DNA from 4 places in the Pseudobacillus sp. 179-B 2D1 NHS genome. Region 4 is predicted to be linked to each of the others. Evidence: riboswitches for the same ligand, from Rfam matches in the RefSeq annotation. Region 4 holds a riboswitch; each other region holds the start of a gene.
What was found. A riboswitch is a leader RNA that binds a small molecule or an ion and turns the genes downstream of it on or off. The one in region 4 is predicted to bind S-adenosylmethionine.
Positions count from the first base shown of each region.

Region 1: it holds a riboswitch for S-adenosylmethionine, as region 4 does, so the genes downstream of both, ACH0BF_RS20880 (methionine ABC transporter ATP-binding protein) here and ACH0BF_RS10955 (class I SAM-dependent methyltransferase) in region 4, are expected to answer to the same signal.
Region 2: it holds a riboswitch for S-adenosylmethionine, as region 4 does, so the genes downstream of both, ACH0BF_RS15190 (2-hydroxy-3-keto-5-methylthiopentenyl-1-phosphate phosphatase) here and ACH0BF_RS10955 (class I SAM-dependent methyltransferase) in region 4, are expected to answer to the same signal.
Region 3: it holds a riboswitch for S-adenosylmethionine, as region 4 does, so the genes downstream of both, metK (methionine adenosyltransferase) here and ACH0BF_RS10955 (class I SAM-dependent methyltransferase) in region 4, are expected to answer to the same signal.

Region 1 covers NZ_JBIQDP010000027.1:48,741-56,542, reverse strand. Annotated here, with positions in the region: gene ACH0BF_RS20895 (carboxymuconolactone decarboxylase family protein) at 1-204, opposite strand, end outside; gene ACH0BF_RS20890 (MetQ/NlpA family ABC transporter substrate-binding protein) at 365-1,210, opposite strand; gene ACH0BF_RS20885 (methionine ABC transporter permease) at 1,231-1,899, opposite strand; gene ACH0BF_RS20880 (methionine ABC transporter ATP-binding protein) at 1,892-2,917, opposite strand; SAM riboswitch class I at 3,003-3,117, opposite strand; gene ACH0BF_RS20875 (hypothetical protein) at 3,201-3,542, opposite strand; gene ACH0BF_RS20870 (thioredoxin family protein) at 3,697-3,999, opposite strand; gene ACH0BF_RS20865 (toprim domain-containing protein) at 4,001-4,351, opposite strand; gene gcvH (glycine cleavage system protein GcvH) at 4,463-4,846, opposite strand; gene ACH0BF_RS20855 (arsenate reductase family protein) at 4,931-5,287, opposite strand; gene mgtE (magnesium transporter) at 5,504-6,853, shown strand; gene ACH0BF_RS20845 (acyl-CoA dehydrogenase family protein) at 6,926-7,802, opposite strand, start outside.
Region 2 covers NZ_JBIQDP010000015.1:28,106-35,907, reverse strand. Annotated here, with positions in the region: gene ACH0BF_RS15215 (YeeE/YedE family protein) at 1-819, opposite strand, end outside; gene ACH0BF_RS15210 (hypothetical protein) at 1,064-1,396, shown strand; gene ACH0BF_RS15205 (phosphatase PAP2 family protein) at 1,499-1,999, opposite strand; gene ACH0BF_RS15200 (MOSC domain-containing protein) at 2,228-2,935, shown strand; partial or broken gene ACH0BF_RS15195 (molybdopterin oxidoreductase family protein) at 3,012-5,056, opposite strand; SAM riboswitch class I at 5,333-5,436, shown strand; gene ACH0BF_RS15190 (2-hydroxy-3-keto-5-methylthiopentenyl-1-phosphate phosphatase) at 5,542-6,207, shown strand; gene ACH0BF_RS15185 (1,2-dihydroxy-3-keto-5-methylthiopentene dioxygenase) at 6,275-6,787, shown strand; gene ACH0BF_RS15180 (2,3-diketo-5-methylthiopentyl-1-phosphate enolase) at 6,832-7,802, shown strand, end outside.
Region 3 covers NZ_JBIQDP010000008.1:159,204-167,005, reverse strand. Annotated here, with positions in the region: gene pckA (phosphoenolpyruvate carboxykinase (ATP)) at 1-1,236, opposite strand, end outside; SAM riboswitch class I at 1,471-1,630, shown strand; gene metK (methionine adenosyltransferase) at 1,775-2,974, shown strand; gene ACH0BF_RS10580 (gamma carbonic anhydrase) at 3,001-3,528, opposite strand; gene ACH0BF_RS10575 (alpha/beta hydrolase) at 3,663-4,472, shown strand; gene ACH0BF_RS10570 (tetraprenyl-beta-curcumene synthase family protein) at 4,482-5,576, shown strand; gene ACH0BF_RS10565 (LLM class flavin-dependent oxidoreductase) at 5,611-6,612, shown strand; gene mnmM (tRNA 5-(aminomethyl)-2-thiouridylate-methyltransferase MnmM) at 6,691-7,263, opposite strand; gene ACH0BF_RS10555 (tetratricopeptide repeat protein) at 7,403-7,802, shown strand, end outside.
Region 4 covers NZ_JBIQDP010000009.1:48,097-55,898, forward strand. Annotated here, with positions in the region: gene ACH0BF_RS10935 (DNA topoisomerase III) at 50-2,212, shown strand; gene metA (homoserine O-acetyltransferase MetA) at 2,354-3,262, shown strand; gene ACH0BF_RS10945 (carbon-nitrogen family hydrolase) at 3,363-4,148, opposite strand; gene ACH0BF_RS10950 (pyridoxal phosphate-dependent aminotransferase) at 4,245-5,441, shown strand; SAM riboswitch class I at 5,547-5,657, shown strand; gene ACH0BF_RS10955 (class I SAM-dependent methyltransferase) at 5,738-6,280, shown strand; gene ACH0BF_RS10960 (AAC(3) family N-acetyltransferase) at 6,261-7,073, opposite strand; gene ACH0BF_RS10965 (anthranilate synthase component I family protein) at 7,229-7,802, shown strand, end outside.

The DNA of each region.
Region 1 (7,802 bases), on a different contig from region 4:
GCAATATTCATCTTGTGAATAGACGCTAATGCCGAGAGCAATCAGCTGCTTTTCTTTTTGGCCGATTTCTCCCTCCTTAAAACACTCTGCCGTAAATGCATTAAAATGACCAGCGAGCCCAGGCATTTTTTTTGTAAATGTGCCAAGCCCCTCTTTATATTCTAATAACGCTGCTTCTGTTGATGTTAAAACTTCTCTGTCCATAGGATAGCCTCCTCTGTTTTTATCTTTTTTAATATGCAGCAAGTAAAAAAGCTTTATTCAAATAAAGAATAAGAAAAGATTTTTCAGCCAAACAGAGAACTGGCCTTTACGATGAAAGATAAAAACACCTGCAAGGGACTCCTTGCAGGTGTTTTTATCTTTATTTGTTAACCGGTACGACTGCTCCGCCCCACTCTTTCAAAATAAAATCCTGAATTTCTTTTGAATGAAGGACTTCTACCAGCGCTTTGATTTTTTCTTTGTCTTCATCGCCCTTGCGGACAGCAATAACGTTTACGTATGGTGAATCTTTGTCTTCAATAGCGATTGAATCCTTTAACGGATTTAAACCAGCATCGATTGCATAGTTAGAGTTAATGAGAACTGCATCGCCTTCTCCGTTGTTATAGGCCTGTGGAAGAAGAGCGGCTTCATAATTATAATCAAACTTCAAATCTTTTTTGTTCTCCGCGATATCTTCAACTGTCGCTTCCTCTTTCTTTACGCCGTCTTTTAATTTAATGAGTCCTTCTTTTTCAAGCATGGTTAAAATACGTCCGTGGTCTGCAACCGAGCTGCTCATTAAAATAGTTGCCCCTTTTGGAAGTTCCTCAAGGGTTTTATATTTCTTAGAATATACACCGATCGGTTCAATATGAATGCCGCCAGCATTTACAAAATCATAGCCATGCTCTTTCTTTTGAGACTCAAGATAAGGGATATGCTGGAAATAGTTAGCATCCAAATCTCCCTCTTCTAAAGACTTGTTCGGTAATACATAATCTTGGAATGTTTCAACCTTCAGATCATAACCTTTTTTCTCAAGCAACGGCTTAGCTTCTTCTAAGATCACCGCGTGTGGTACGTTCGAAGCACCAACAACGATTTCCTTATCTTCTTTGCCGCCTTCTTTTGCTTTCTCATCTTTCTTATCATCTGAGCCGCCACAGGCAGCCAACGCAAACACAACTACTGCAGTTAACAAAGTAAGCAACCACTTTTTCATCTTTCTTCCCCTCCTAAAATTTATCTTTTATCTAACTTATTAGTAATAAGATCACCAATCAATTGAATCACAAACACAATGATTAAAATAATAATCGTAGCAACCAAAGTGACATCATTCCGGCTGCGCTGGAATCCATCCAGATAAGCAAGATTCCCCAGACCGCCAGCTCCAATCACACCTGCCATGGCCGTGTAGCCAACCAGAGCGATCGCTGTAACAGTAATCCCAGAAACAAGCGCTGGCATTGATTCAGGAAGCAGTACTTTAAAGATAATCGTACTCGTTTTTGCTCCCATTGCTCGCGCTGCCTCAATGACTCCTTTGTCAATTTCACGCAGGCCGATTTCAACCATGCGCGCATAGAAAGGAGCTGCCCCGATGATAAGGGCTGGCAGTGCCGCATTTTCACCGATCATTGTACCGATAAGCGCTTTTGTAAATGGAATTAATAAAACAATCAATATAATGAAAGGAATGGAACGAAAAATATTAACAAAAGCAGAGACAATGCTGTAAATTACTTTATTGCTCCATATATTTCCTTTAGCTGTCAAAAATAACAGCAGACCAAGGAGTATGCCCAAAATAAAGGTAGCCACCACGGATATACCCGTCATATAAAGGGTTTCATTTGTCGCTTCCCACATTTTTTCCCAATCAACATTAGGGAACCATTGTTCAAGCATGATGGATCACCTCCGAGCTGACTTCTTGCTTGTCGAGATAGGCCACTGCTTGTGCCACTTCCTCTGGTTCACCCGTTAAATGAACGAATAGTGAACCATACGCACCGTTTTGCGTCTGCGACACTTTCCCTTGGACGATATTTACCGCTATGTTAAATTGACGGATTAAATTCGTAATGATTGGCTGCTCTGCACTTTCACCAATAAAAGTAAGCTTGACTACCTTGCCATTTGGAAACTGTTCAAGCAAGTGCTCTATGGTTTCTTTTGATTCTTCTGGCTCGGTCACTTGTTGAACGAACCGCTTTGTAATTGGCTGCTCGGGCGATTTGAAAACGTTGAGCACCGAACCAAGTTCTACGACACGGCCTGCTTCCATTACTGCCACCCGATGGCAAATTTTCCGAATGACATGCATTTCATGAGTGATGAGCACAATTGTTAATCCAAGACGTTTATTAATATCAACAAGCAGATCTAAAATAGCATCCGTTGTTTGCGGATCAAGTGCTGAGGTAGCCTCGTCACACAACAGAACTTTCGGGTCATTTGCGAGCGCCCGGGCAATACCGACGCGTTGCTTCTGTCCGCCGCTCAATTGTGAAGGATAAGCGTCTTCTCTTCCTTCCAAACCAACTAATTTAATCAACTCATCCACTTTCTTAAGGCGCTCTTCTTTCGACACACCCGCAATTTCTAGCGGAAAGGCAATGTTATCTCGCACCGTTCTTGACCAAAGAAGATTAAAGTGCTGGAAAATCATGCCGATCTCCTGGCGCGCCTGACGCAGCTCGCTTCCCCGGATTTTTGATATCTCCCGGTCCGCAACAACAACAGAGCCCGAAGACGGATTTTCAAGACCGTTCAGCATCCGGATAAGTGTGCTTTTCCCAGCTCCACTGTAACCAATTACACCAAAAATCTCGCCTTTATCTATCGTTAAGTCAATATTATCTACTGCTGTCACTTTTCCATTTTTTGTGGAAAAGACTTTTTTTACATTTTTTATTGAAATCATGCGGCGGTTTTCCTCCATTCCACCCGAAAAAATAAAAAACCTTTCTGCAAAATGAGCAGAAAGGTGTTCTTTAGTAGATTCCTTTCTCTCATCTCCCAAAGCAAAACGCTTTGTGTGAATTGGCACCTTTTCAACAAGCGCTCGCTGTTGACGGTTGCCGGGCTTCATCGGGCACATCCCTCCACCTCTCTTGATAAGAGCTGTATGCAATATGTTGTTCTTAATGGATTTGATTTTATCATTATTCTACGAAAATTGTCAATTATTCTTTAAAAAAATGTTTTTATGCTGTATCAAACTTTTCATAATAAGGGCGGCATAACCAAAGGAACGATTCAAACCAAAGCTTAACCCGGTAAAATCCTGACACCTCGACTGCCCCCATCGCTTCATACAAGCGCAGCTGACCCTGCCCCTCTAAGAGCGGTTCAAGCCCACCCCTCAACCGTAAATGCCAATGATCCGTGCTGCTATTTGAAAGCTGCATTCCCTGATGGCTGATCACGAGCAGCCAGCTCTCACTTTCTCCTACCAGCAGCACGTGTACAGGTTCGAGCGGGAGCAATGGCCAGATATGCGTTCTACCATGGCAAGCTGCCTGTACAGCTAACAATTTCTCTTTCATTTTATTTCCCCCTCTGTTCGCTTTAGCTTTACTTAATAACTTCCAAGCAGAGGAGGAAATCTCCTTTATTAATTACTCGACAAAGTGCGCACTCATTCGCATATTTCGTCAAACATGCCTATATAAAAAACTGCCTCCCTGTAGGAAGCAGCAATCATATATATTGACTTAACTTCTCATATATATGAGGAACCGACTGAAAGGCATAAATCTTTTCCTTTAATTCCCCTTCTTTAAATATAAGCAGACATGGGACACTTTCAATCGCATGATGAATCGCAAAGCTCTCATGATAATTCACATCCATGCGGGCCCATATAAAGCCGTTGTCTACCTTCTCGACAACGTCGACCATCTTTCCAGCTAATTGGCACGTTCCGCACAGCGGTGTATACGCATAGATGGCTACTAAGTGATTCGTCCTGATTAATTCGTTTATATTTTGTTCCTTTTGCATTTCATCCATCCTTTTGTAAAAACTCCCCATGTACATCAATGTTGGCACTTAATAATACAGAAGCCAGATGGCGGTAAGGAGCAGTAGCGACTTCTTTATAGACACGGTCAATGTATAAATGGTGAGCTTCGGGAAATTCACGGATAAATTGCTGACGCAGCTTTTCCCCGGCGCGGTCTGCATCAACAAGGATATATACATCTTGTCCTTCCAAGCTTTCAATTAACTCATCCAGCCGGCTCAGCCCGATTGTTCCATTCGTACAAATGATGTCCACCGGCTCATTTACAATTTCTTGTACTTTCTTCCGATCCGAAGCCCCTTCTACAACGATTGTTTTTTCTGTACGCATGAATATCCCTCCACCGTCTGAATATCTTGCCTCACAGTTTAATTGTCCTTTATTTAGTAAGAAATTGCAAAAGAACACTCCCTAAACCGGAAGTGTCCTTTTCTCATTTCATTAATCTTCTTGTGTCATTTCATCATACTGTTCAGCTGTCATTAAGTTATCCAGCTGCGCAGTATCAGATAATTCGACAACGATCATCCATGCTTTTTCATATGGTGATTCATTAACGAATTCAGGATTATCATCAAGCTCTTCATTTACTTCAACAACTTTTCCGCTGACAGGAGCATATAGCTCGGAAACTGTTTTTACAGATTCAACACTACCAAATGGTTCGTCAGCTGTGATTTCATCTCCTACAGATGGAAGCTCAACGAACACGATGTCGCCAAGTTCTGATTGCGCAAAATGCGTAATGCCGATACGGACGGTATCCCCTTCTGTTTTTACCCATTCATGCTCTTCTGAATAACGTAATTCTTTCGGTGTGCTCATATAAATCCCTCCATTACCTGATTTCAATTAAAACTTTACTTATTATAAAGGCATAAAGCAAGAAAAATAAGCTTTACGCACACTTTACAACCATTGTTTTTCAAATTCTTCCTCTTTAAACCCAACAGTCACTTTGTCACCATCAGTAGTAAGAGGGCGCTTAATAAGCATGCCATCGGAAGCGAGCAATTCCAGTAATTCCTCGTCGGAAGCGGTGCTTACTTTGTCCTTTAATCCAAGCTCGCGATACTTTTTGCCGCTCGTATTAAAAAACTTTTTCAATTCAAGTCCACTTTTTTTATATAAGTCTTTCAATTCTTCCTTGGAAGGCGGATGTTCCACAATATGTATTTCCCGAAAATCAACATTATGTTCTTCCAGCCATTTTTTTGCATTGCGGCATGTTCCGCACTTCGGATACCAGTAAAATGTTAATGTCACTCTTCAATCAGCCTCCTATTTACACAGTGCTCGGCTTTAAAATGTTTTCGCCACCGTTTTCAATTCTCCTGCTCTATTAATTAAAATATACCTGCTTTTTTAATAAAAGACAAAGTTTCAGCTATTCTTCCCCTCCATAACCAATATCCAAAATTACTCAAAAATGGTTTTTAAATTCCTTTATAGGGAATAGCGTTGATGACGGAGGTGTTGATCATGAAAAAAATACAAGACGATACACTGTTCGTTATCGAAAAGCTGAAAGCAGAAAAATATCAAGAGATCAATGACATGTTCACGAGCAAGAAACCTTATGACTTAGCCGCTATTTTTCAAAACCTTCCCGAAAAGCATCGAGCTTCCATGCTAGAACATCTTAATGAAGCTTCTATCGCCAGTATGATACAAAAGTTTAATCAGCTGAAACAACTTGAGTTGCTGGGAAAAATCGGTCCTGCCAAAGCAAATAAAGTTCTCTCCCTTCTGGACACCGATGTATTGTCTTCTCTTTTACTTCACTTCCCAAAAGCCGATCTTGATAGTTTCTTATCAGAGATAAATGATAGTGAAGCCAAATATTTAAAACGAATGATGAGCTATGAGCGAAACACGGCAGGCAGTATGATGACAAATCGGTACCTCGCTGTGCATCTAGAGGATACCGTTGCCGATGCAGTAGAAAAAGCACGTGTTCATGCTATGTACTCTGAAACGCTTTTCATTATTTACGTGCTTGATGAAAAAGAAAAGCTGGCTGGTACAGTCTCTTATCGGGATCTTGTCATTGCTCAGCCGGATGATTTGGTAAAAGACATTATGTTGAAGCAGATTATTTCCGTTCCCTACACAGCGAAGAGAGCAGAGATCAACAAGCTACTCAAGCGATATGATTTCAGCGCAATTCCTGTAGTGGACGAGAAAGAGAGACTGCTTGGGGTTATTACCTTTGATGATATGATGCAGATTGTTATTCAGGAAACGAACGAAGATATTGGTAAATTATCAGCTGTGGATAAAGAAATTGACTTTGACACAAAGCCGCTGACAGCTGCCAAACGCCGATTGCCCTGGCTGATTGCTCTTTTATTTATCGGTCTTGTCTCGGGAAGCATCATTTCGAAATTTGAAGGAACGCTTGAAAAAGTAGTAGCGCTTGCTTTTTTTATGCCGCTTATTGCTGGGATGACCGGCAATACTGGCACCCAGTCTCTAGCAGTAGTCGTACGCGGTCTGACAGAGCAGGAAATCAACGTGAAGGTAGTCACCCGTCTAATCCTTCGAGAATTTCGCGTCAGCTTAATCATCGGCATAACATGCGGTCTGCTCATTTCTCTTATTGCATTTATTTGGCAGGGAAATATATACTTAGGAATCGTCGTTGGAAGCTCGCTTCTACTCACCCTTATTCTCGGAACGCTTGCTGGAACGATCGTTCCACTCATACTCTACAAGTGCAACCTTGACCCTGCTGTTGCTTCAGGTCCGCTTATTACTACGGTCAATGACATCTTCTCGCTCGTGGTCTATTTCTCTATTGCTTCTTTTTTCTTAAGTCAATTAGTTTAGCTGTCTTTCAACAATCTTTATATTCAAACAAAAAGTGCCTGGAAAGTTATATTTCCGGGCACTTTCTCTTAATTAAACCGTATACTTTTCCACTTCAATCAAGCGATCAGCTGCTTCACGTTTCTTAGCGATTACATTAATGGGAGTGTATCTCGTTAACTTTCTTAAAATAGAGGTCATCATGCGCAGCGTGTCGCCCTCTTCTACAGCAACAAGTGTTTCTTTAGCATCAGCTTCAATTTGATTGAAGGCTTCTTGACAAAAGATTTGGGTATATAACAGTTTTTGCTTTGCTTTTTCCTCTCCAGCTTTGGCAATTGCTTTTTCTGTGCGAAGAACGACGGACTCCATCGCGTAAATATTGTTAACAATGTCAGCAATATTGGCGAGCACTTCCTGTTCTTTTTCAAGCACTTTTCCATACTTTTGAACAGCTAGACCGGCTGCAAGCAAGCCTATCTTTTTTGCATTCTTCACTAAATACTTTTCTTGTTCAAGCGCTTCTGTACCGACTTCTTCCGGCATCAGCATCATGACTTCATTTTGCAGCTCCTGTGCTTTTTCAAACAATGGCAATTCACCCTTGAACGCCTTGCGCACGTATGTCCCCGGTACAAGCAGACGATTGATTTCATTTGTTCCCTCGAAAATACGGTTAATTCGGGAGTCGCGGTACATCCTCGCAATTTCATACTCTTCCATAAAGCCGTAGCCACCGTGAATTTGTACGCCTTCATCTACTACATAATCAAGCATTTCCGAGCCAAAAAATTTACCGAGTGAGCATTCAATGGCATATTCAGCGATAGAAGCAGCGACTGACAAGCCATCTTTTTGCTCTTCTTCCGAAAGCTGGCTCATTCGGTCTTCAAAGTAACCGACTGTACGGTAAATGGCACTTTCACTTGCATAAATTTTAGACGCCATATTAGCAAACTTTTCCTTAATC
Region 2 (7,802 bases), on a different contig from region 4:
CCAGCTTGATACATCCACTCCCATAGCCATAAGCGCCTTGCCACCCCAAAGAGCGAAAGCAGAAGTAATGCCCCATGGAGTTCCTCTAACAGTCAAGGTTAGTGCATTTAGCAAAGCCAATACAACGGCGGCTGTGATCAATGGCCAAGAGCCACGAAACACTTTTTTCCATCCGGTAGTAGTTGGCAGTGGCTTCATCATTGGTGGGTTTTTCTTCTTGGCGATTTGCACGGTGATCCAATAGATCGCTGCAAAAAGAATTAATTGAATGACCAAAGCTCCAAAGTAACCCAGTCCAGTTGATTCAGCTAAGGAAATAGGCGGCAGTGACGGCGTGTCCTCCATCCAAAAAGTAAAATGGTAAGCGCCTAGAACAGAGCCTGCAATAAAAGCAAGAAGTGTTAACAACATTGAAGAGGCTCCGCCACCTACTTGATACAATGTTCCAGAGGCACAGCCGTTTCCGAGCTGCATGCCAATTCCGAAAATAAATGAACCGAAGATTAAGCTTGTACCAACCGGCGACACATAGCCCGCAGGTGTGACACCGGTAAAGCTAAAACCTGTTCCTAGTATAATGGCGAACAGGGCGGAAGCAATCGCCAGCATAATCATATGCGCCTGCAGTCCTTGAACATTTCCAACCGACATTAACCGGCGGAAAGCAGAAGTAAAACCGAAGCGGGCATATAACAGGGTAACCCCTAAGGCAATGCCGATGATAAATAAGGTTCCCTGTGTCCAGTTTGTCATACTTACAATAGAAGCCAAAAGAATGATTGCTATAAGAATACCGACTAATGCCAACGGCTTTTGCATCGGATTTAGCCGGGTAACGACCGTCGTTGATTGATGATCCCAATTTGGCGGCGGTGTAGGTAAAGTTGTTTGTGTCAATTATTCCACCTCTTATCCTATTTAAATAGTTGGGATTAACGTTAATTATAATAACTCTTTTTTGACGAAATGTAAATAGAGTGTGAGATTCCTTTTCGTTACTCAGTTGGAAGCTACTTGAATGATCTATAAAAGCTTAATTAGCTATAGGCAGGAATGGTAATCAGTGATTATAGCCGAATCATTAAAAAATGGTGATGCAGAAGTAGAACAAGGAAGCGGGCAAATACAGACATCCGGCGAGATGATCGATAAAGTTAATTCAGCTGTAACGGAGATGGTTAACAGTATTAAAACCGTTTCGAGCAATTTATCCGATAGTACAGTAAGCGCCTGGAGCATGACTGATTGTGTAGAAGAAATAGCATTGGTTGCGGAAGAAGCGGCGGCAGGGGGAAAGGAGACAGCCGATTCAACCCAACAGTCGAGCGCCACGATGGAAGAGGTGGCGGCAGGATCAAGACAGCTGGCAATATTAGCTGAGGTAATGAACGGATGAGTTGGGAAGTTTAAAGTTTAAACGAAATAAATGCAGGCGGGCAGCTGAAAAGCTGCCCGTGTCGAATGTTAAGAATTGTATATCACAAAAATTAATCATTTTTTAAACGTCTTCTTTTGGCTTGATTGCATAAATGGCCATGAAACATAGGATACCGATGAACCATCCGGCGGTCACATCAGATGGGTAATGATGTCCTACATATACACGAGAAATAGAGACTAGAAAAGCAAGGATTGCGGCAGGCCAACGCCATTTTGGAAAAACAGCCCACACAAATGCAGCAAATAGACCGCAAATAACCCCCTGGTCACTTGGAAAAGACGGAGAAGGAGATTTCAGGAAGAGTAAGTGTACATCTTCCGTCAAAAACGGTCTTTCACGATTGATAATATATTTTAAAATGCGGCTAATTATTAAGGCGGCAGCAAGAGAGAGAAGCGCATAAATCACTTGTATTTTCCGTCCTTTTTTGAAAATAGAAAGAAGAATAAGAAATATAAAAGCATAGATGCGCCATTTAGATAGCCCTATCATTATCTTATCTAAGAGCATATTGTGTCTTGCTAAGCCATTAATATAATAAAAAAGGCTTCGGTCCATCTTTTTCTCCTTTATATAAAGTCTTTTATTCAGCTTCTTCTTGATTGTTAGTCGTTTTAAAAAAGCTGCTAGGTAATGTGATTGGCAATTGTCTTCCAAAATTTCGCGAACCCTTGTATATTCATAGTGTATAAGAGAAAAGAGGATGAATAAAGAGAGAATGCAAAGAAAGGCTTTCTAAAAATGAGTAATTACTGCTGTTTCTTAAAGGCTAAAGGAGGAGAGGAAATGGAGCCCTTTTTAAAGAAGGTCTTTGTTGGCTTGCCGAAAACAATCGGAGAAAAAGAGGCCGAGAACCCAATGGAACGAGAGTGGAGAAGCGGAATTTTTAAAGAGCCTGTGCAAGGTCCCATTTGGCTTGGAAAAACAAAATTAACGGGAGATGGACAAGCCGATTTAAAAAATCACGGCGGCCTTGAAAAAGCTATATTTGCTTATCCTGTTGAACATTATTCTTATTGGGAGAAGGAGCTTGGAACACATCGGCTAGTTCCGGGCGGCATGGGCGAAAATTTCTTAATGGAACATCGAACAGAAGAGGGAATTGCAATTGGGGATACGTTCCAAATTGGGGAGGCCGTTGTGCAAGTATCACAGCCAAGGCAGCCCTGCTGGAAGCCGGCACGCCGCTTTGGAATGAAGAATTTGGCATTATTGCTGCAAAATACCGGAAAGACCGGCTGGTATTTTCGTGTGCTAAAGGAAGGCTATGTAGAAAAAGGCCACAGCTTTACTTTATTGGAGCGTCCACTTCCGCAATGGACCGTTGCAAGGTGCAATGAAATAATGCATGTAGAGAAGCAAAATATAGAAGGAGCAAGTGAGTTGGCACAATGTGGCTTGCTTGCGCCCAACTGGAGGAAAACATTAAATAAGCGTGTGGAAAAAGGAGAATTTTCCGATATACGAAAGAGAGTTTTTGGACCGAATGAATAATGAAGATCACCGGCAAAGCCGGTGATCCAAGGCTGTTGAGAAACTCCCGCTGTCTTTATTGCTCATAATAATCAGTTCACTTTACGTTTGTTGCTTCCACATTCACTCGGCCTGAGAAGAAGACAGCTCCGCCGCCCATATCCGCTATCCGGTCCGGTGTCAAAGAATTGACAAGGTGTTTCTTTCCAGAAATGTCTGACCAGAGCCCTTGGCTTACCACAACACCCGGCAATACTTGGTTGCCTATAGACGCCGTTAACTCACATTCTCCTCGATTATTCCATATGCGAACTATCATGCCATCTTTAATTTCTAATCGGTCGGCATCGTGCTGGTTCATAAATAACTTAGGTGTTTTTTCGAGTTTTATATGCTTCTCATTATTAGAAAAAGTAGAATTTAAAAAGTTATGATTCGGTCCAGGCACAAAGAGAAAAGGAAAATCTGGCTCCTGTACTAACGGTGTGTATGTAGGAAGAGCCGGGTGGCCATCTGCCTCCATCTTTTCAGAATACAATTCGATTTTACCACTAGGTGTGCCTAAGTTGTTTAACGGTTTACTTATATTTCTTGCCTTCACAAAGCGCCGGTTCTTAAGCTCGTCATAGGTAATAGCAGGGAAGTAAGGATTATCTACATTACTTATCGCTTGTTCAATTAACTGTTCATCGGTGTCTTTAAAGGCCTGCTCATCAAATCCCATTGCCTCTGCCAATAAACGGAAAACCTCAGGATTCGATTTACTTTCTCCATAAGGAGGGATGACCGGTTCCTGTAAATGAAGATAGTTGTGCCAATAAGATGTATACAAATCTGTGGTTTCAAAAGAGGATGTCGCTGGCAACACAATGTCAGCAAACATGGCTGTCTCTGTTAAAAATAGATCATGCACAACAGTGAACAGGTCGTCCCGTGCTAATCCGGCCCGAACTTTATTGCCCTCTGGTGCTACAACGGCTGGATTGGAATTATAGACAAATAACGAACGAATCGGCCTCTCCAGCTCGAGCAGGGCGTTTCCCAGAAGGTTCATGTTGATGACCCGCGCTGGTTGTTTTAAAAGGTCCGGGCGTTGCAGTGCTCTCGTATTATAAGCTAGGTAACCAGAATTTGATTTAAGGGCACCGCCACCTTTTACTCGCCACTGTCCTGTTAAAGCAGGCAGGCAGGCGATCGTACGGACGATCATTCCACCATTATCATGGTGCTGCAAGCCGTTGCCAATACGGATCATGGAAGGAGAAGCAGTGCCATACATGCGAGCCAGTTTATATATATCATCAACAGGAACGCCTGTGATGTCGGAGACAGTCTGTGGCTCGTAGAGTTCTACATGCTTCTCGAGTTCCGCATATCCAACGGTATATTCTTGTAGGAATGAGCGGTCAACTAAATTTTCCTTATAAAGGATATGCATAATGCCGAGTGCAAGAGCGCCGTCTGTGCCGGGAAGGATGGGGATGAACCAGTCAGCCATCCTTCCTGTCTGGTTTTTGTGAACATCAATGACAACAATTTTTGCTCCATTTTTACGTGCTTTTTGTGCAATCGCCATTTGATGCATGTTTGTGCTGACGGCATTGATGCCCCAGATAACAAATAATTTGGTTTCTTCCATTTCCGCAGGGTCCGTTCCGTAGCTTCCGCCCATTGTATAGCTGTATCCCACAGAGCCGGCAATAGAGCAGATCGTCCGGTCAAGCTGACTTGAACCAAGGTGATAAAAGAAGCGTCGGTCCATGCCTTCTGCACTCAACTTTCCCATATTTCCATAAAAGCTGTACGGAAGAATCGACTCAGGGCCTTCCGCGGTAATAAGTTTCTTCCATTGGGAGGCAATCGTTTCAATCGCTTCCTGCCAGCTGATAGGAACAAACTTGCCTTCTCCTTTTTTTCAGTGCGCTTTAACGGTGTTTTTATTCTCTTGTGATCGTAGAGGCGTTCGCCCATATTCCTTACTTTATTGCAAATATTCCCCTTCGTTATTGGATGTTGAGGATCACCTGCAATTTTTACGATCTTCCCATCTTTTTTATGTATAAGCAGCCCGCATTGGTCCGGACAGTCAAGCGAACAAACTGAAGGGACCACACCATTTTCTATGTCGATATATGATTGCATATTCAGTATCCCCCATCATAAAGATTACTTTTCCGATTATAACACAGTAATGGAACATTTAGAATGTTATGAAAATTTGATTGCTTTCTTTTGATTTATTTCCTATTCTCTATTTGAAACAAGCTATATTTGATGGCATCGTTCGCTTTCTTTTCCGTAAAGGCTTCTATCAGCATAAAAGATTGAATAGTCTACTTATTAAAAAAACATTGACACGTCTTGGAGAACGTGGCATAATCCTAGTGAAGTTATAGGAATATAAAAATACGAAATAAACTCTTATCAAGAGCAGGCGGAGGGATGAGCCCTATGAAGCCCGGCAACCGGCTTATTTTAAGTACGGTGCTAATTCTTACAGCATAAACGCTGGAAGATAAGAAGTTGTGTTTATTAAAACCTCTTCTTATTGAAGAGGTTTTTTGTTTGTTACAAAAACATAAATATAAATTTTAGTTGTACAGTAAAAGGAAAGAAGTGGTGGCACCTTGAGAAAACCCGTCATATTTTGTGACTTTGATGGTACAGTGACTAAAAAAGATAACATCATTAGCATTATGAAGCAATTTGCTCCGCCTGAGTGGGAGAAATGGAAAGATGGGGTGCTTTCCCAATCTGTCAGCATTCAGGAAGGCGTCGGAAACATGTTTGCGCTTCTCCCATCTTCCCTTCGAAAAGACATTGTTGAGTATGTTGTAAATACGGCGCAGATTAGAGAAGGGTTCGGCGAGTTTGTGCAATATACGAAAAGCCAGGGGATTCCCCTTTATATTGTCAGCGGGGGCATTGATTTTTTTGTAAAACCGATGCTTGAGCCGTTCGATTCTATTGCTGGACTATATTGTAATGAAGCAGATTTCAGCGGGGAGAATATTCATATTCGCTGGCCGCACGGTTGTGATCAAGAATGCCCGAATCAAAATTGTGGTTGCTGCAAACCAGCCATCATTCGCCATACTGCAAATTCGAATATGTACAGCGTTGTGATTGGTGATTCAGTGACAGACTTACAAGCAGCAAAAATTGCCGATTCTGTTATTGCTAGAGATTACTTATTGGAAAAGTGCAAAGAACTTTCTATTCCTTTTCAGTCATTTGAAACATTTTATGATTGCATTGAAATTTTAGAGAAACTAAAAGTAAACATAAAGTAAGCAGCTGTGCTTTTGACAGACTAATAGATAAATTTGGAATATTTATAAAAAATAAGGAGGGATAGTCATGACAACTATCAAAATTCAGGGAACAAATGAAGTGATTGAACAACAAGAAGAGGTAGTCTCCTTTTTGCAGCAGCAGGACGTTATTTATGAGCATTGGGACATTTCAAAACTTCCTGCACATTTACAAGAAAAATATATTCTAAGCGATGAAGAGAAACAGGAGATTTTAGATGCTTTTGATACGGAAATTAAAGACATCTCCAAAAGACGAGGGTACCAAGCGTGGGATGTGATCTCATTAGCGGACCATACTCCAAATTTAGAGGAGCTATTGAAAAACTTCCAGCGTGAACACCATCATACAGATGATGAAGTCCGGTTTATTGCAAGCGGACACGGTGTTTTCGTTATCCAAGGAAAGGATGGCCGGTTCTTTGAAGTGCATCTGAATCCAGGAGATCTTATTTCAGTCCCTGAAAGTGTCCGTCATTACTTTACCTTATCTGACGACCGTAAAGTAGTTGCCGTCCGCATTTTCGTAACAGAAGAGGGCTGGGTGCCAGTCTACTAAAACCTAATGAACAAAGCCACAGAATGACAGAGGAGGACAATTGCATGGGTGTAACAGCTACTTATCTGTTCCCGTCACATTCTGATCAGGAAAAAAAAGCAGAACAATATGCTTTAGGTCTCACGGTCGGTTCTTGGACAGATATTCCACATCTTGAGCGGCAGCAATTACAAAAAAATAAAGGAGAAGTTGTATCAGTAGAAAAAGGAGAGGAAAAGGATACAGTAAAGATTCATTATCCATCCGCCAATTTTTCCGCTGATCTTCCCGCTATTTTAACTACTGTATATGGGAAGCTTTCTTTCTTTGAAGGCCATGAGTTAATTGACCTAACATTTGATGATGAACTGCTCTCTCAATTCCCCGGTCCGCGGTTTGGAGTGAAAGGTGTGAGAGAGCAGTTAAATATACACGATCGCCCGTTATTAATGGCGATTTTTAAGGGAGTCATCGGAAGGGATCTGTCCTTTTTCTCTTCTCAATTGGAGGACCTGCTTGCAGGAGGCATTGACCTGATTAAGGACGATGAGATTCTTTTTGACAATGAACTTACACCCTTTGAAAAGAGAATAACAACAGCCAAAGAAATTATTGGCCGTCATTACGAGAATACAGGTCAACGTGCTTTATATGCGGTGAATTTATCAGGGAGGTCAAATAGACTTCATGAAAAAGCAGAGCGGGCACAGGAGTTGGGAGCGAATGCACTGTTGTTTAACGTTCACGCTTATGGATTAGATACGCTACAAACTTTGCGTGAAAACAACAACATTCGTTTGCCAATTATGGCTCACTCGGCTTTATCGGGTGTGTTGGCCGGACAGCCTGGTGGCTACTCCTATGCCTTGCTGGTAGGGAAATTGACGCGTATGACAGGCGGGGATTTCTCTTTATTTCCAAGCCCGTATGGCAATGTAGCGATCCCGTCAGCTGACGCCTTGGCGATTGGCAAGGCGCTTACGGAAGGAAGCCACTTTGAACAAACATTTTCTGTGCCTTCAGCCGGCATTCATCC
Region 3 (7,802 bases), on a different contig from region 4:
CTCACCAAGCATTTCCGCATAGCGTGTAGCTTCAAGCGGAAGGAATGGTGAACCGAAGCAAGTAGAGAATGTTGCTTGCGGAGAAGTGACACCGCGCTCTGTACCGGCAAGTTTAGATGTATAGCCGCTTAAGAAGTGGTACATCGCTTGCTCTTTAGTTAGCTTGCTGATTGGAGGCAGTACGCCGAATGCATCAGCTGTTAAGAAAATAATTGTATTTGGATGGCCAGCTACGCTTGGATCAACAATGTTATCCATTGCTTGTAGCGGATAAGCGGCACGCGTGTTTTCTGTCAGGGTGTTATCATCGTAATTTGGAATGCGAGACTGTTCATCAAGCACTACATTTTCAAGAACCGAGCCGAAACGGATGGCATCAAAGATTTGTGGTTCCTTCTCACGGGAAAGGCCGATTGTTTTTGCATAGCAGCCGCCCTCAATGTTAAATACACCATTAGAAGACCAGCCATGTTCATCATCGCCGATTAAGCGGCGGTTCGGGTCTGCACTCAAAGTTGTTTTCCCTGTACCAGAAAGACCGAAGAATAGGGCCACATCACCTTCATAGCCAACGTTGGCTGAGCAGTGCATAGACAGAATATCATTTTCAGGAAGCAAGTAGTTCATTACAGAGAAGATCGATTTTTTCATTTCTCCTGCATATTCCGTTCCACCGATCAAAACGATACGGCGCTCAAAAGAAATGATAATAAATGCTTCTGATTTTGTTCCGTCTACTGTAGGGTCTGCTTTAAAGTTCGGAGCAGATACGATTGTGAAGCCTGCTTGATGATCTTTTAATTCTTCCTCAGTTGGACGAATGAAAAGTTGATGAGCAAACAGATTATGCCATGCATATTCATTGATCACCTGAATTGGTAAACGATGGGTTGGATCTGCCCCTGCAAATCCTTTGAAAATAAACAATTCTTCTTGTTCCTTTAAATAATTGATCACTTTAGTGTATAATTGATCGAAGACTTCAGGGGAAATTGGTTCGTTAACCGGTCCCCAATCAATTTTGTCCTTTACTGAAGGCTCTTCAACGATAAATTTATCTTTAGGAGAACGGCCAGTATATTTTCCCGTTTCAGCACATACTGCTCCAGAAGCAGTTAACACGCCCTCTTTACGATTAAGTACTTTTTCTACGAGCTGCGGCACAGATGGCTGCATTGTTACGTTATCACCTTTTAAAAGTTCCAAAATTTCACTTGAAACACTTACAGTCTTCATAAATTAATAACCATCCTTTATCTGAAATTAAATAATTGTTATCGCATTATTTGTTCAAAAATAGTATAACACATTACATTTAATAGTCTATACTATTCACTTATTTTTTTGCGACTTTTTTTATTTACAGATTGTCCGATTTCCTATAAAAGAAACCGAAAAAATGAAGAGATTTTATACGAAACCAGTTGACATTGTCGAACGGATTTCGTATGATGTAACCTTGAACGGATACTCTTATCCTGAGCTGGCGGAGGGACAGGCCCGATGAAGCCCGGCAACCTGCTTGATTGTGATTGGTAGTTATATCGACTGCCGGCACTTATACAATATAAGTTTGTACTCAAGACAAAGGTGCTAACCTGCAGCAAGGGCAAACCTTGAACGATAAGAGTGAAAGGCCTATGTTGATAAGACCAACCTTTCCTCTCTTTATTTCAGGAGGGGTTTTTTTATTTTAAAAGGGTAAACTTAGGGGAAATGAGTACCGTACCATTATCGATCGGCAGTAAGTTGATCATTTTAAGGAGGAAGTTTCATGACTAAAAATCGTCGTCTCTTTACTTCAGAGTCAGTCACTGAAGGGCATCCGGACAAAATTTGCGATCAGATTTCCGATGCTATCCTAGATGAAATCTTATCAAAAGATCCAAATGCGCGTGTCGCAGCGGAAACATCTGTTACAACTGGACTCGTACTCGTAGCAGGGGAGATTACAACCTCTTCGTACGTGGATATTAATAAAATTGTTCGGGAGACAGTTAAGGAAATTGGCTACACTCGTGCAAAATACGGTTTTGATGCCGATACATGCGGTGTGTTGACATCCATTGATGAGCAGTCACCTGATATTGCAGCGGGTGTGAACGTGGCTCTTGAAGCACGTGAAGGCCAAATGAGCGATGAAGAAATTGAAGCGATTGGTGCGGGTGACCAAGGCTTAATGTTCGGTTTTGCTTGTAATGAAACAGCAGAATTAATGCCGCTCCCGATTTCATTGGCTCATAAATTATCCCGTCAATTAACGAGAGTTAGAAAAGAAGAAACGTTATCGTATTTACGTCCAGATGGTAAAACTCAGGTAACAGTTGAATATGATGAAAACGACAAGCCAGTAAGAATCGATACAATTGTTATTTCGACACAGCATCATCCGGAAGTTGCGCTTGAACAAATTCAAAGCGACTTGCGCGAGCATGTCATTGACCCGATGGTCCCTGCAGAATTAATCGATGAACATACAAAGTTCTTTATCAATCCAACAGGCCGTTTTGTTATCGGCGGACCTCAAGGAGATGCGGGCTTAACAGGCCGGAAAATTATCGTGGATACATACGGTGGTTATGCACGCCATGGAGGCGGAGCATTCTCCGGTAAAGATCCAACAAAGGTAGACCGTTCAGCAGCTTATGCAGCTCGTTACGTAGCAAAAAATATTGTTGCGGCCGGCCTTGCTGATAAATGTGAAGTCCAGCTCGCCTATGCGATTGGTGTAGCTCAGCCTGTTTCAATTGCTGTCGATACGTTCGGCACAGGAACGGTTTCTGAAGATGTGCTTGTTGAACTTGTTCGCAATAATTTTGATCTGCGTCCAGCGGGCATTATTAATATGCTTGGACTGCGTCGTCCAATTTATAAACAAACAGCCGCTTATGGACATTTTGGTCGTACAGATGTGGATCTTCCTTGGGAAAGAACAGACAAAGCTGAAATCTTAAAAGATCAGGCATCAAATTAATAAGCAGCAAAAAGCCTGGAGACTCTTTAACGGTCTTCAGGCTTTTTTTGTATGCTTTTATAGTACTGTCCTTTTTCTACGTACTCTCTGACAATGCGCTCCATATCTTTTCTGTCTTCCTCATTCACTGGGCGAATCACTTTTGCCGGCCGGCCAAATGCCACGGAGTGAGGAGGAATGACTTTTCCCTGGGGAACAAGACTACCGGCCCCGATAAATGCTCCTTCACCAATTTCTGCATTATCAAGAATGATGGAACCCATACCGATTAAAGCTTTTTTTCTAATTTTACAGCTGTGCAAAATAACTTGATGGCCGACTGTGACTTCATCTTCAATAACAAGCGGGTTGTTCGGGCTTTGATGCAATACAGAATTATCCTGAATGCTCACTTTTTTGCCGATTACAGTCGGGGCTACATCCCCGCGAATAGAAGTATTAAACCAAATATTTGTTTCTTCGCCAATAGTTACATCTCCCGTAATTGTTACATAATCGGCGATATAAGCAGAATCAGCAACAATAGGAGTTTTATTGTTATAAGGATAGATCATTTTTTCTCTCCTCCTTTTATGTTTCCTGCAACAGAAAGCAGGATGGACTTGCTTATTATTTTATCTAAAACGATTTGATTTGTATAATAGAAGACAAACGTATAGGATTACAAAAAGCCGGAGGAAGATGCTTGATGTGGAAATGGGAAACAGAACAACAGCCGAAAGGTGTCATCGTTATGATTCATGGGGCGATGGAGCATCATGGCCGTTATGGTTGGCTGATTGAAATGTGGCGCAGAAACGGCTTTCATGTAGTGATGGGCGACCTGCCCGGCCAAGGCATGACATCGAGAGCTAAAAGAGGACATATTTCATCATTTAATGAGTATATAGAGGAAGTAAAAGACTGGGTGCAGGCAGCGTATCAATTTGATTTGCCTTTATTTATATTAGGACATAGCATGGGAGGGCTAATTGCTATTCGTCTGCTGCAGGAGATGGAAGTGGAGACAGCAGGCGTGATTTTGTCATCGCCTTGTCTCGGTATGAATCATACGCCACCTAAAGTAATGGATATTCTATCGCACGGTTTGAATTCACTCTCGCCCTCAGTGAAGTTTTCTTCCGGACTGACAGTTGAAATGGCGACAAGAAATGAAGAGGTAAGACAAGCAGATAAAGAAGATTTGCTTTATGTAAATAAAGTGTCAGTTCGCTGGTACCGCGAACTGCTTCAAGCCATCAAGACGGCTGATTTAAAGACAGGGGCAGTGCCTGATGTTCCGCTTCTTGTCATGCAGGCGGGGGATGACTTGATTGTCGATAAAAAAAGCGTCAGAAAATGGTTTCACCGGCTCGATTTGTCAGAGATGCATTATAAAGAGTGGCCGGGACTCTATCATGAAATATTTAACGAGCCAGAGAGAGAGGAAGTTTTCCATTATGCGAAAGGGTTCGTGGAAAATCGGTTGCGTTTACTAGGATATGTGATTGAGGAGTGAGGTGACACAATGCCTGTACCAGTAACGCCGCTTCATCTAATGCACAATATTTATAAAAAAGTGTTTCCTGTCGTGCATGAACAGCTGCAATATTGGAAAGAGAAAGCAGGGATGATTCCAAATAAAGAACTGCGCCGCCAGGCTCTCTCCAGCATTGAACATAAGACGTTTCATTGCGAAGGAGGAGCTGTGCTGGCATTATTGTCGAGAGACCGGCTCGTTCAGGCTGTCCGCTTTATTGTTACCTACCAGACCATCAGTGATTATCTCGACAATCTTTGTGACCGCAGTACGTCCCTTGATCCAGCTGATTTTGCTGCGCTTCATGAATCGATGGAAGATTCTCTGACGCCGGGCGTCCCGCTTCGTGATTACTACCGTGGCCGGATGGATCAAAACGATGGCGGTTACTTATCTGAGTTAGTGACCACATGTCAGTCTGTGCTCGCTGGAATGAAGGGGTATGAGGTGATTGCCCCTCACCTTAAAGAGCTATGCCGTTATTATTGTGATTTACAAATACATAAGCATGTTAAAAAAGAAGAACGAGAGCACCGCCTGATTAAATGGTTCGAAGAGTACCAAGATGAGTGGCCGCAAATGGAATGGTACGAATTCTCTGCTTGTACCGGTTCGACGCTTGCTATTTTTTGTTTAGTATCATACGGCTTAAATGAGCCATTAAGCCATGCGCAGGCACAGCAAATAAAAAACAGTTATTTTCCCTATATACAGGGGCTTCACATTCTGCTTGATTATCTGATTGATCAGAAGGAAGACCGGGAAGGTGGAGATTTAAATTTCTGTTTTTATTATCAGGATGAAAAACAATTGTTTGAGCGGCTCGTTTATTTTATGGAGAAGGCGGACGAGCAGATAGAAGGGATAAAAGATTCTCGCTTTCATAAACTGATCAATCGTGGACTGCTAGGTGTGTATTTATCGGATAGCAAAGTTTATGAACAAACAGGCATTTACAAGCTCTCCAAAAAAGTCATTCGCAGAGGCGGAGCAGTTTCCCGCTTTTTCTATTTTAATGGCCGAATGTACAGATACGTGCAGCAAGTATTCCCGCGATTGTTCCATAAAACAACATTTCGTTGAAGAAAGATGGACAGAAATAAAAGGAGATGGCGCAGTGAGTTTACAATTAAGCATATTGGATCAATCGCCAATTTCAGAAGGGATGGGAGCAGAGGAAGCCCTAGCGCAAACCGTTCAGCTTGCTCGTCATGCTGAAGCGCTAGGATATGAACGTTTCTGGGTTTCAGAACATCATGACGCTTCAAGTCTTGCTGGATCTTCGCCAGAGGTATTGATGGCTTATTTGGCAGCTAAGACTAAGGCCATTCGCATTGGTTCCGGAGGAGTCATGCTTCCCCACTACAGCCCCTACAAGATAGCGGAGAATTTCCGAGTGCTCGAAGGGTTGGCTCCTGGCCGAATTGATGCGGGGATAGGTCGGGCACCGGGTGGCATGCCAATGTCTTCTTTGGCGCTTAATAGAGGCGAATATCGCCAAGTGGACCGTTTTCCTGAGCAGATTGATGAATTACTAGCCTATCTTGCGGGAGATGAAGAGAATATACCTTACCCAGGACTGAAAGCCACACCGCTCATTCAAACAAGGCCGGATGTCTGGCTGCTTGGCTCCAGTCCGGCAAGCGCCCTCCTTGCGGCAAAAAAAGGATTGCCATACACATTTGCCCAATTTATCAACGGAGAGGATGGGCAAGAGAGTCTGGCTGCTTATCTGAACTCCTTTCAGCCGTCGCCCTGGCTTTCAAAGCCAAAGAGCATGGTGGCTGTGTTCACTATTTGTGCTGAAACGGATGAAAAGGCAGAGTGGCTGGCTTCCAGCCTGGATCTATCCTTGTTGATGACGGCCCAAGGCATGAAGTCGAACGGCACACCGAGCCCTGAAAAAGCAGCACCCTACCGTTACAGTGAATATGAACGTAAATTTATCTGCGAAAACAGGAAGCGAATGGTGATTGGGAGTCCTGAACGTGTGCGTGAACAATATAAGCAGATTAGTGAGGAATATCAAACGGAGAATATCATGGCTGTGTCCATTATGTATCATTTCGAGGACAAATTAAAATCAATGGAGCTGCTGGCAAAAGCAGCTGAATTATAAAAAAGCAGGCTATAGCCTGCTTTTTTGATGGTCAGACAAAGGATTCAAATGGTTGTTAGATAATCAGAGCGCAGAAAATTACCTTTTTTCAATGGCTATAATAAACGGCGGATGATTTGCCTGATTGATAAATTCGTAACGGAGGACGTGAGCTTTTTGTTGATCGATGTTTTCTACGAAGCTAAGCAGCTTCTCTTTTTCCACTGCTCCCTCTTCATGACCATGATAAATAACGAGCACAATAATGCCTCCGGAAATAAGCATGGAGAAAATTTGCTCTACAGCGGCAATGGTAGTGTCTGGCTTTGTAACGATAGATTTGTCTCCTTTTGGCAAATAGCCAAGGTTAAATACGGCTCCCTTTAACTGGCTTTGCCATTCAGCAGGAATAAGTGCCGCTGCCTGTTCATGGCCGCAACCAAATAGAGTGACCCGCTCACTTAGCTGGTGTTCTTCGAGACGGACAGTTGTATTAGTCAGTGCCTGCTCCTGAATATCAAAACCAAATACATGCCCCTCTTCGCCAACAAGCTTGGCTAAAAATACCGTATCATGGCCATTGCCAACGGTTGCATCAATCGCTGCGCTGCCTTTAGTTATAGCTTTCTCTAAAAGTATGCGTGCGAACGGAAGAATTCCATCTACATTCATTGCATATCCCTCTTTCACAGCTTAAATAATTAAGATAGTCTCTGATGATTATACATAAAATAAACGGTTGCTGATATAATGCATATAATTACTAGAATAATAGTGGTGGAAAAATAAAAAAAAGAAAGGGCGTTGCCTTTTGAACACAGTAGTCACAAAGCCGCCTTACGTCAAAACTGTTTCGGACTTGATAGAGACAATTCAGCAGCTCTGGGCACTTAAATCATATAATGCTTTGCAGGAGTGGCTTGCACAAGTGGAAACTGAAGATGAATATTACCGTTTGCTCCGGCTGGCCGATGCCGGAGCAATGTATCGATACAGCAATTTTTTAGCAACGGCTGCCAACAAGCGCTTTCGCTCTGTCCGCACATTTTCTTGGTATTGTTATAGCCTGCTTGAACAAGGAAAGAGTCTAGAGGCGGAGGCAAAGATGAAACAGCGCTTGTTTGATGAAGGCGTCGATTCCTTGACGCTCGAAGAAAAAAAAGCGGCTTGGCTTTTGCTTGTCAAAGCACTTTGCCAATTGCACCGCTACC
Region 4 (7,802 bases):
AGAAACAAATGGTATAATAAAAGCAGTGTGAAAATGAAAGGATGTTACTATGAGCAAAACAGTCGTACTAGCTGAGAAGCCGTCTGTTGCCCGCGATATTGCCCGTGTCTTAAAGTGCGGAAAAAAAGGAAACGGCTTTTTGGAAGGAGATCAATACATCGTCACTTGGGCGCTTGGCCACCTGGTCACTCATGCGGACCCTGAGGCATACGGTGATCAATACAAAACATGGAATCTGGCTGACCTGCCATTAATGCCGGATCATCTAAAAACGGTTGTTATTAAGAAGACCGGCAAGCAGTTCCAAGCGGTAAAAACACAGTTGAACCGCAAGGATGTAAAAGGCATTGTGATCGCTACAGATGCAGGGCGAGAAGGGGAGCTTGTTGCTCGCTGGATTATTGATAAAGCCCATGTGAAAAAGCCGATTAAGCGTCTATGGATCTCTTCTGTAACGGATAAAGCAATCCGTGAAGGCTTTAAGAAATTAAAGGATGGCAAGGAGTATGAAAACTTGTATCGGTCTGCTGTAGCACGAGCAGAAGCAGATTGGCTTGTCGGAATTAATGCTACACGGGCATTGACGACAAAGTTTAATGCACAGCTTTCATGCGGACGCGTACAAACACCAACGCTCGCCATGATTGCCAAAAGAGAGGAAGAGATTAAACAATTTAAGCCGAAAAGTTATTATGGAATCACGGCGATTGCTAGCGACATGAAGCTAACATGGAAAGAAGCTAAGTCGAATGATACAAAGACTTTTTCCCAGGACAAGCGTGATGGAATTTTGAAAGCAATTCGTGGAGAAAAAGCGGTAATTACAGACGTGAAAAAAGCAGCAAAAAAGTCTTATGCGCCGGAATTATATGATTTGACGGAGCTGCAGCGTGATGCCCACAAGATTTTTGGCTTTTCAGCAAAAGAAACGTTATCTATCATGCAGAAGCTATATGAGCAGCATAAACTCGTAACGTATCCGCGTACTGACTCTCGCTATTTGTCAAGCGATATGGCTGATACGCTGAAAGAAAGAGTAGAAGCTGTGGAAATCAATCCTTATACAAAGTTTGCGGTCAAAGTAAAGAAATATGGAATTAAACCGAACAAGTCCTTTATTAATGATGCGAAGGTCAGTGATCACCACGCGATTGTTCCAACTGAACAAACGGCAATTCTTGGTGATTTAAGCGATAAGGAACGGAAAGTTTATGATCTAATTGTTAAACGTTTTTTAGCTGTTTTGCTGCCGCCATTTGAATACGAGCAGACTACAGTAGAAGCGAAAATTGGATCAGAAACGTTTACGGCTAAAGGAAAAGTGATTACTTCTCTTGGCTGGAAAGAGGTATATGGAAAAGAAGAGGATGATGAAACTTCGCTTCCTTCTGTCAAAAATGGAGCAGAACTTGAGGTAGCAGCGTTAACTGCTACGCAAGGAGAAACGAATCCACCTGCTCGTTTTAATGAGGGTACACTTCTATCCGCAATGGAAAATCCGGCAAAATACATGGAAGAAGAGAGTAAACAGCTGAAACAAACACTCAGTCAAACCGGAGGACTTGGAACAGTAGCGACAAGAGCAGATATTATTGAAAAGCTCTTTAATACGTTTCTGATCGAAAAGAAAGGTAAAGATATCTTTCTTACTTCTAAGGGCAAACAACTGTTGGAGCTCGTACCAAGCGAACTGCAGTCACCGGCTTTGACCGGCGAGTGGGAGCAAAAGCTCGAAGCCATTGCCAAGGGAAAGCTGAAGCCGCAAGTTTTTATGAAAGAAATTTGCCATTATACAAAGGCAGTAACCAATGAAATTAAACATAGCGACAAAAAGTTTAAGCATGACAATGTAACTGGCAGTCAGTGTCCGGATTGCGGCAAATTGTTGCTTGAAGTGAACGGAAAAAAAGGAAAAATGCTTGTCTGTCAGGATCGGGAATGCGGTTACCGTAAGAATGTGGCCAAATTAACGAATGCCCGCTGTCCGAACTGCCATAAAAAACTTGAGCTTCGCGGGGAAGGAAAAGGCCAAATTTTTGTCTGTAAATGCGGTTACAGAGAAAAACTGACGACTTTTCAGGAAAGACGGAAGAAGGAGTCAGGAAGCAAAGCAACGAAGCAAGATGTGAATAAATATTTGAAAAAGCAATCAAAGGATGAACCATTGAACACGGCTTTGGCTGATGCTTTAGCGAAGTTAAAGCTAAAATAAACAATCTGCCTGCAAAGAAGCGCTTCTTTGCAGGCTTTTTTTGTTTTCCTATAACCAAGCGAAAAAACAATCCTTGTGTTTTTTCAGCCAGGCTGTCTATAATAGTTTATTGAAAATTCAAAACTAAGAGGAGGTAGAAGAATGCCGATTAATATACCGCAGGAATTACCAGCACGGGAGGTTCTGGAGAAAGAGAATATTTTCGTGATGGATGTTGACCGGGCCCGCAGCCAGGATATCCGTCCTTTAAATATTTTAATTCTAAATTTGATGCCGGAAAAAGAAAAGACAGAAGCACAGCTTCTGCGGCTGCTCGGTAATACACCACTTCAAGTGAATGTATCTTTTTTGCATACGGCTACATATGAATCAAAGAATGTTAGCAGGTCTCATTTAGAGCAATTTTATACGACATTCGAGGAAGTACAGGACAGACGCATCGACGGTATGATTATTACTGGCGCGCCCATTGAACTGATGGACTTTGAGGAAGTCAACTATTGGGAAGAGTTGAAAGAAATCATGGATTGGGCTAAAACAAATGTTACGTCCATGCTGCACATTTGCTGGGGGGCCCAGGCTGCTCTTTATCATTATTTTGGCATCGGAAAGTTCGAATTACCTGAAAAGTGTTCTGGAGTTTTCAGCCATGTAGTGAATGAGCCGACTGTAAAATTAATGCGCGGCTTCGATGACATCTTTTATGCACCGCATTCTCGTTATACAGACGTGGAAAAGGAGCAAATTGAGGCGCACGAGGATTTGCAGCTTTTAGCTTATTCTGAAGAAGCAGGAGCATTTATCATTATGTCAAAAGATGAACGTCATGTCATGATTACAGGACATCTGGAATATGAGGCGAAAACCCTTGCTGAAGAATATGAGCGGGATTTAGCGAAGGGGCTCGAGATTCACATGCCAAAAAATTATTTCCCGGACAATAATCCGACAAAAAAGCCTGTTAATAAATGGCGTTCACATGCTCACTTATTATTCTCCAACTGGCTAAACTATTATGTATACCAAGAAACGCCGTATGAGTGGGATTGAAAGCGAAAGGAGAAAGTAAAGACAAGTGATGGCAGCCCTTGGGCAATTACTTATCGTTAATGAAAAAGACACCCGGGAAATTTCCCTGGTGTCTTTTTCATTAACGATAAAACTCTGGCCGGCGATCTTCAAAAACAGGAATCCGTTTTCTTATTTCTGACACTTTTGCAAGATCAATTTCTCCAATGAGCAGCTCTTCTCCCTCACCCGCTTCAGCAATAATCTCTCCCCATGGATCAATGATAAGGGAATGTCCGGCGAATTTGTTTTTAGGATCTTCACCGCTTCGGTTACAGCCAACAACATAGCTTTGGTTTTCAATTGCCCTGGCGATGAGCAATGTGCGCCAATGGTCTGTGCGGGCAAGAGGCCATTCTGCTGGGATAAACAACACATTTGCCCCTGCAAGTACGTGCTTTCTTAACCATTCTGGAAAGCGAATGTCGTAGCAAATGAATGCAGCCATTTTCTCATTTTCAAGTGTAAATAAGCCATCTTCTTTTCCTGCCTTCAAAAACTTTTCTTCTTCCATGAGACGGAACAAATGCAGCTTGCTATATTGTTTCAATAATTCTCCCTGCTTGTTTATTACAAGTAACGTGTTTTCTACACCATCGTCTGTTTGGTTAGCTATCGAGCCGCCAATCAAGTGCATTTGATGTTTCTTAGCTTGCTCCGATAAAAAAGCAATGGATTCTTGCGCCTGTCTATCTGCAATTTCGTCAAGCCGTGTTAAATCATAACCTGTTGTCCAGAGTTCAGGCAGCACTGCTAATTGGCAGCCTTCATCGGCCGCTTTTTGCAGCCAATTTTCCACACGCCTGTAATTCTCTTGCGGGTTGCCAAAAGCAATATCCATTTGGATGACAGCAGTTTTCAATATCATTTCAGCCCCACTTCCCTTTCCGAAAATTCTTACTTTACTTTCTCTCCCTTTCGTTATACCATTATTAACTATAATTTGAAAGCGGGGGCTGCATACATGAAGACTTTTGAAACAGCTAATCGGCTTCAGGCTCTGCCGGAGCAATTCTTCGCTAAATTGGGCCAAAAGATCAAAGACGCCTCTACTGGCGGGCGCGAAATTATAAATTTAGCACAGGGAAGCCCAGATCAACCGGTGTTTAGCCATATAAAGACTGCGTTGAAAACAGCTGTGGACGATCCTGCCAACGATAAATATCCACCTTTTAAAGGGTTTGATCATGTAAAAGAGGCCTGTGCCGAGTTTTATCAGAAAGAGTATGGGGTAGAAATAGACCCTGCCAGGGAAGTAGCCCTTATTATCGGCGGCAAGGCAGGGCTTGTTGAGCTTCCACAATGTTTGTTAAACCCAGGTGATGTAGCGCTTGTACCCGATCCAGGCTACCCGGATTACTGGTCAGGCATTGCTCTTGCCGGCGCAGAAATGTATATGATGCCGCTAAGAGAAGAGAATGGTTTTCTTCCCCGGTATGAAGATGTTCCTGAAGAGATATTGAAAAAGACAAAGCTGCTGTTCATCAATTATCCCAATAATCCAACGGGGGCTATGGCGGACGCTGCTTTTTTTGAGGAGACTATTCAGTTTGCTAATCAGCATGGGATTTGTATCGTTCATGATTTCGCTTATGGAGCGATCGGTTTTGATGAGAAAAGGCCGGTTAGCTATCTTGAAATTGATGGGGCAAAAGAGATCGGCATCGAAATCTACACAATGTCAAAAACGTACAATATGGCAGGCTGGAGAGTTGGATTTGCTGTTGGCAACCCGAGCGTGATCGCCGCTATAGATTTAATTCAAGATCATTTACACTGCAGTTTGTACGGCGGCATTCAGGAGGCTGCGGCCGCGGCTTTACTCGGGCCGCAAGATGAGGTGCATAAACAACAAGCCATGTATGAAAAGCGCCGCGACTTACTCATTAATAGCTTGAATGAAATTGGTTGGGAAGTGACAGCACCGGAAGGGTCATTTTTTGCATGGTTAAAGGTGCCAGAAGGCTATACCTCTGAAGGATTCAGTGACCTTTTACTTGAAGAAGCAGGCGTCGCGTTTGCACCGGGAATTGGCTTCGGCGAACGCGGGGAAGGGTATGTCCGCGCTGGATTGGTAGCTTCAGAAGAAAAGATCAAAGAAGCCGTGCGTCGCATTTCGCAACTTTCTATTTTTAAAAATCAGGTTGACAATCGATTATAATCATGTAATAATTCGTATGAATTAATAAATTAATGCGTAAATTCAGAGTATAAATAGAATTTTACTTCAGCCAGCTTAAGGCTGATGAATTGAATAGAAACGAATATCTTATCAAGAGCAGGTGGAGGGACAAGCCCGATGAAGCCCGGCAACCGACCCGTATGTATACATGCAGGCACGGTGCTAATTCTTGCAGCGCAAGCTGACAGATAAGAGAGTGGAATAGCTACCAAACCTCTTCTTATCTGAAGAGGTTTTTTATTTTGTTTTTATTGTTAAAAAGGGAGGAATGGAAAATGACAGTGACAGACCAGAAAGGACTTGCAAAAGATCGCATTTTAGAATGGACTATATCAGCAGAAAGTTTTTTAGAAACAGCTAGCGTTCAACAGAACGAAAGTATTTTATGGATAGGATCAGCTTCAACTCCTTCACTAACAAGATGGGTGAGTGAAAGAGCTCAGATTACTGTAATTTCTCCTTCCCTTTTTACTTCTAAAAAAAGTCAATTCGATGTAGCAGCAGCTCAGCTTGGCATCCATTTTTTGGATGAGGGAGAAGAATGGCTGAGAAAAAGTTTTCATTTACTGAAGCCGGGAGGCCGCCTTATCATCGATTTAGCCGAAGCCATTACACTGGAGAACATAGAGGGAAAAAATTATATTAAAAGCCTCCCCGATTATTGGGATCTTTTAAGAGAAATTGGATTTGAAGCAATATTTGTTCAACAGATAACAGTCCGTTCCCTTGCAGAAGCAATGGAACAGGGATGGATAGAGCTGACAGAAAGAGCGATGTTCCCGGCTGTTGTGAATCGCTTTATTGCTTTGAAAGGTTAGTAAGATAACGAGCCGTAAAGTCGATGAGTGGTCGGATTTCGATAAGCTTGCAAGAGGCTTGAGCAACTGTGCCATTTGTCATTGTGTGTTCCTTCTCGAAGGCTCGGCCAATTTCATTAAATTGTTCAGAGTTTTCTTCAAGCTCCATATAAGTTTTCCAAATGCGCTCACCATTTTCTAGTATGGCTGAGCCTTGCTCAAAAGCTTTACGGCCGTCATCTGCCCGAAATTCACCAAGGTGCATAGCTGTACACGTGCTGTAATCCGTACCGATAAATAAAACGGATGCATCAAGATCATATAACCTTGCAAGCGGCGACTGCTCTCCAAATGCAAAGTCAATCGAGTGGTTATCGATAATGAAGGAAGCATATTTTCCCCAGGCTGTAAATGAGCTGGAAGGATGGAGGCTCCGTTTTACACCGGGAAACGTACGGAATAATTCCGCGATACGCCCCATACCAACAGTAGGAGTGATATCTGGTAAATAGGCAGGCATAAAATACCGGATACCTGGCCACCACTCTTCGGGTACAGGCGGATTTTGCCAATATTTTGGATCGGTATTATGAGTAGTCTGCGAAGGCATAACAATTGTCCCGCTATTCGAAACAGCGGCCATTAATGCTTGAATGACGGTAACTTCTCCACCAGCTATCCATCCGAGTGAGCGCAGGGAAGAGTGTACCATAACAGTCGAACCAGGTTTTATTCCAAGAGAATGAAGGTCTTTTTGCAATGTCTCTGTAGTAATGAATGATTCTGTTTGTTGAACTAAACGATTACCTGTCATCAGCTTCCTCCGTTATTTTCATCTATTTTCTTCTATTATAAAAGATAGAGATGACCATGCATAGGAGCTGCAACAAAAATACTATTTCCATGCTTTTTTCTTTCCGCTTTGTCTAGTATGATGAAAAAGACTAAGAAGGAAAAGGGTGAAAACCAGTGAATGAACGACGAGTGTTTTCTCGAACGATTCCCTATAATAGCGAAAAGTTTTTTCATCAATATAAATGGCTAGCTGGGGTGGAATCCCATCATGTTCTTCTCGAAAGCGGAAGGGGCGGGCGTTATAGCGTAGCCGGGTTGTCGCCGCTTGCGGTTGTTTTTTCAAATGAGGAGGGCATTGAAATTCAGACTGCCGGTCAAACAGAAAAAAGAAAAGGAGTCCCGCTTCCAGAGCTTGAAAGTTGGTTAAAAACATATCAGCTGCCTAAGCAAGAAGGCCTGCCTGATTTCCAGGGGGGGGCAATCGGTTACATCAGTTATGATTATGTTCGTTACATTGAGAAATTACCGAATTGCGCTGAAGAAGATCTGGGATTGCCGCTTCTTTATTTTCAGATCTTTGAGGAGTGGGCTATATTTGACCATCAGGCAAAAACACTCTGGTTGCTCGTTATAGATGAGGAGGCAGCAGAAGCAGAAAGGAAATTGAATGAAGCAGAAAGAAAATGGACTGCTTCTTTTAATGAAGAAGAAAAACCTTTAGAAGTAGCCGTAGCCACGGGCGAATTGG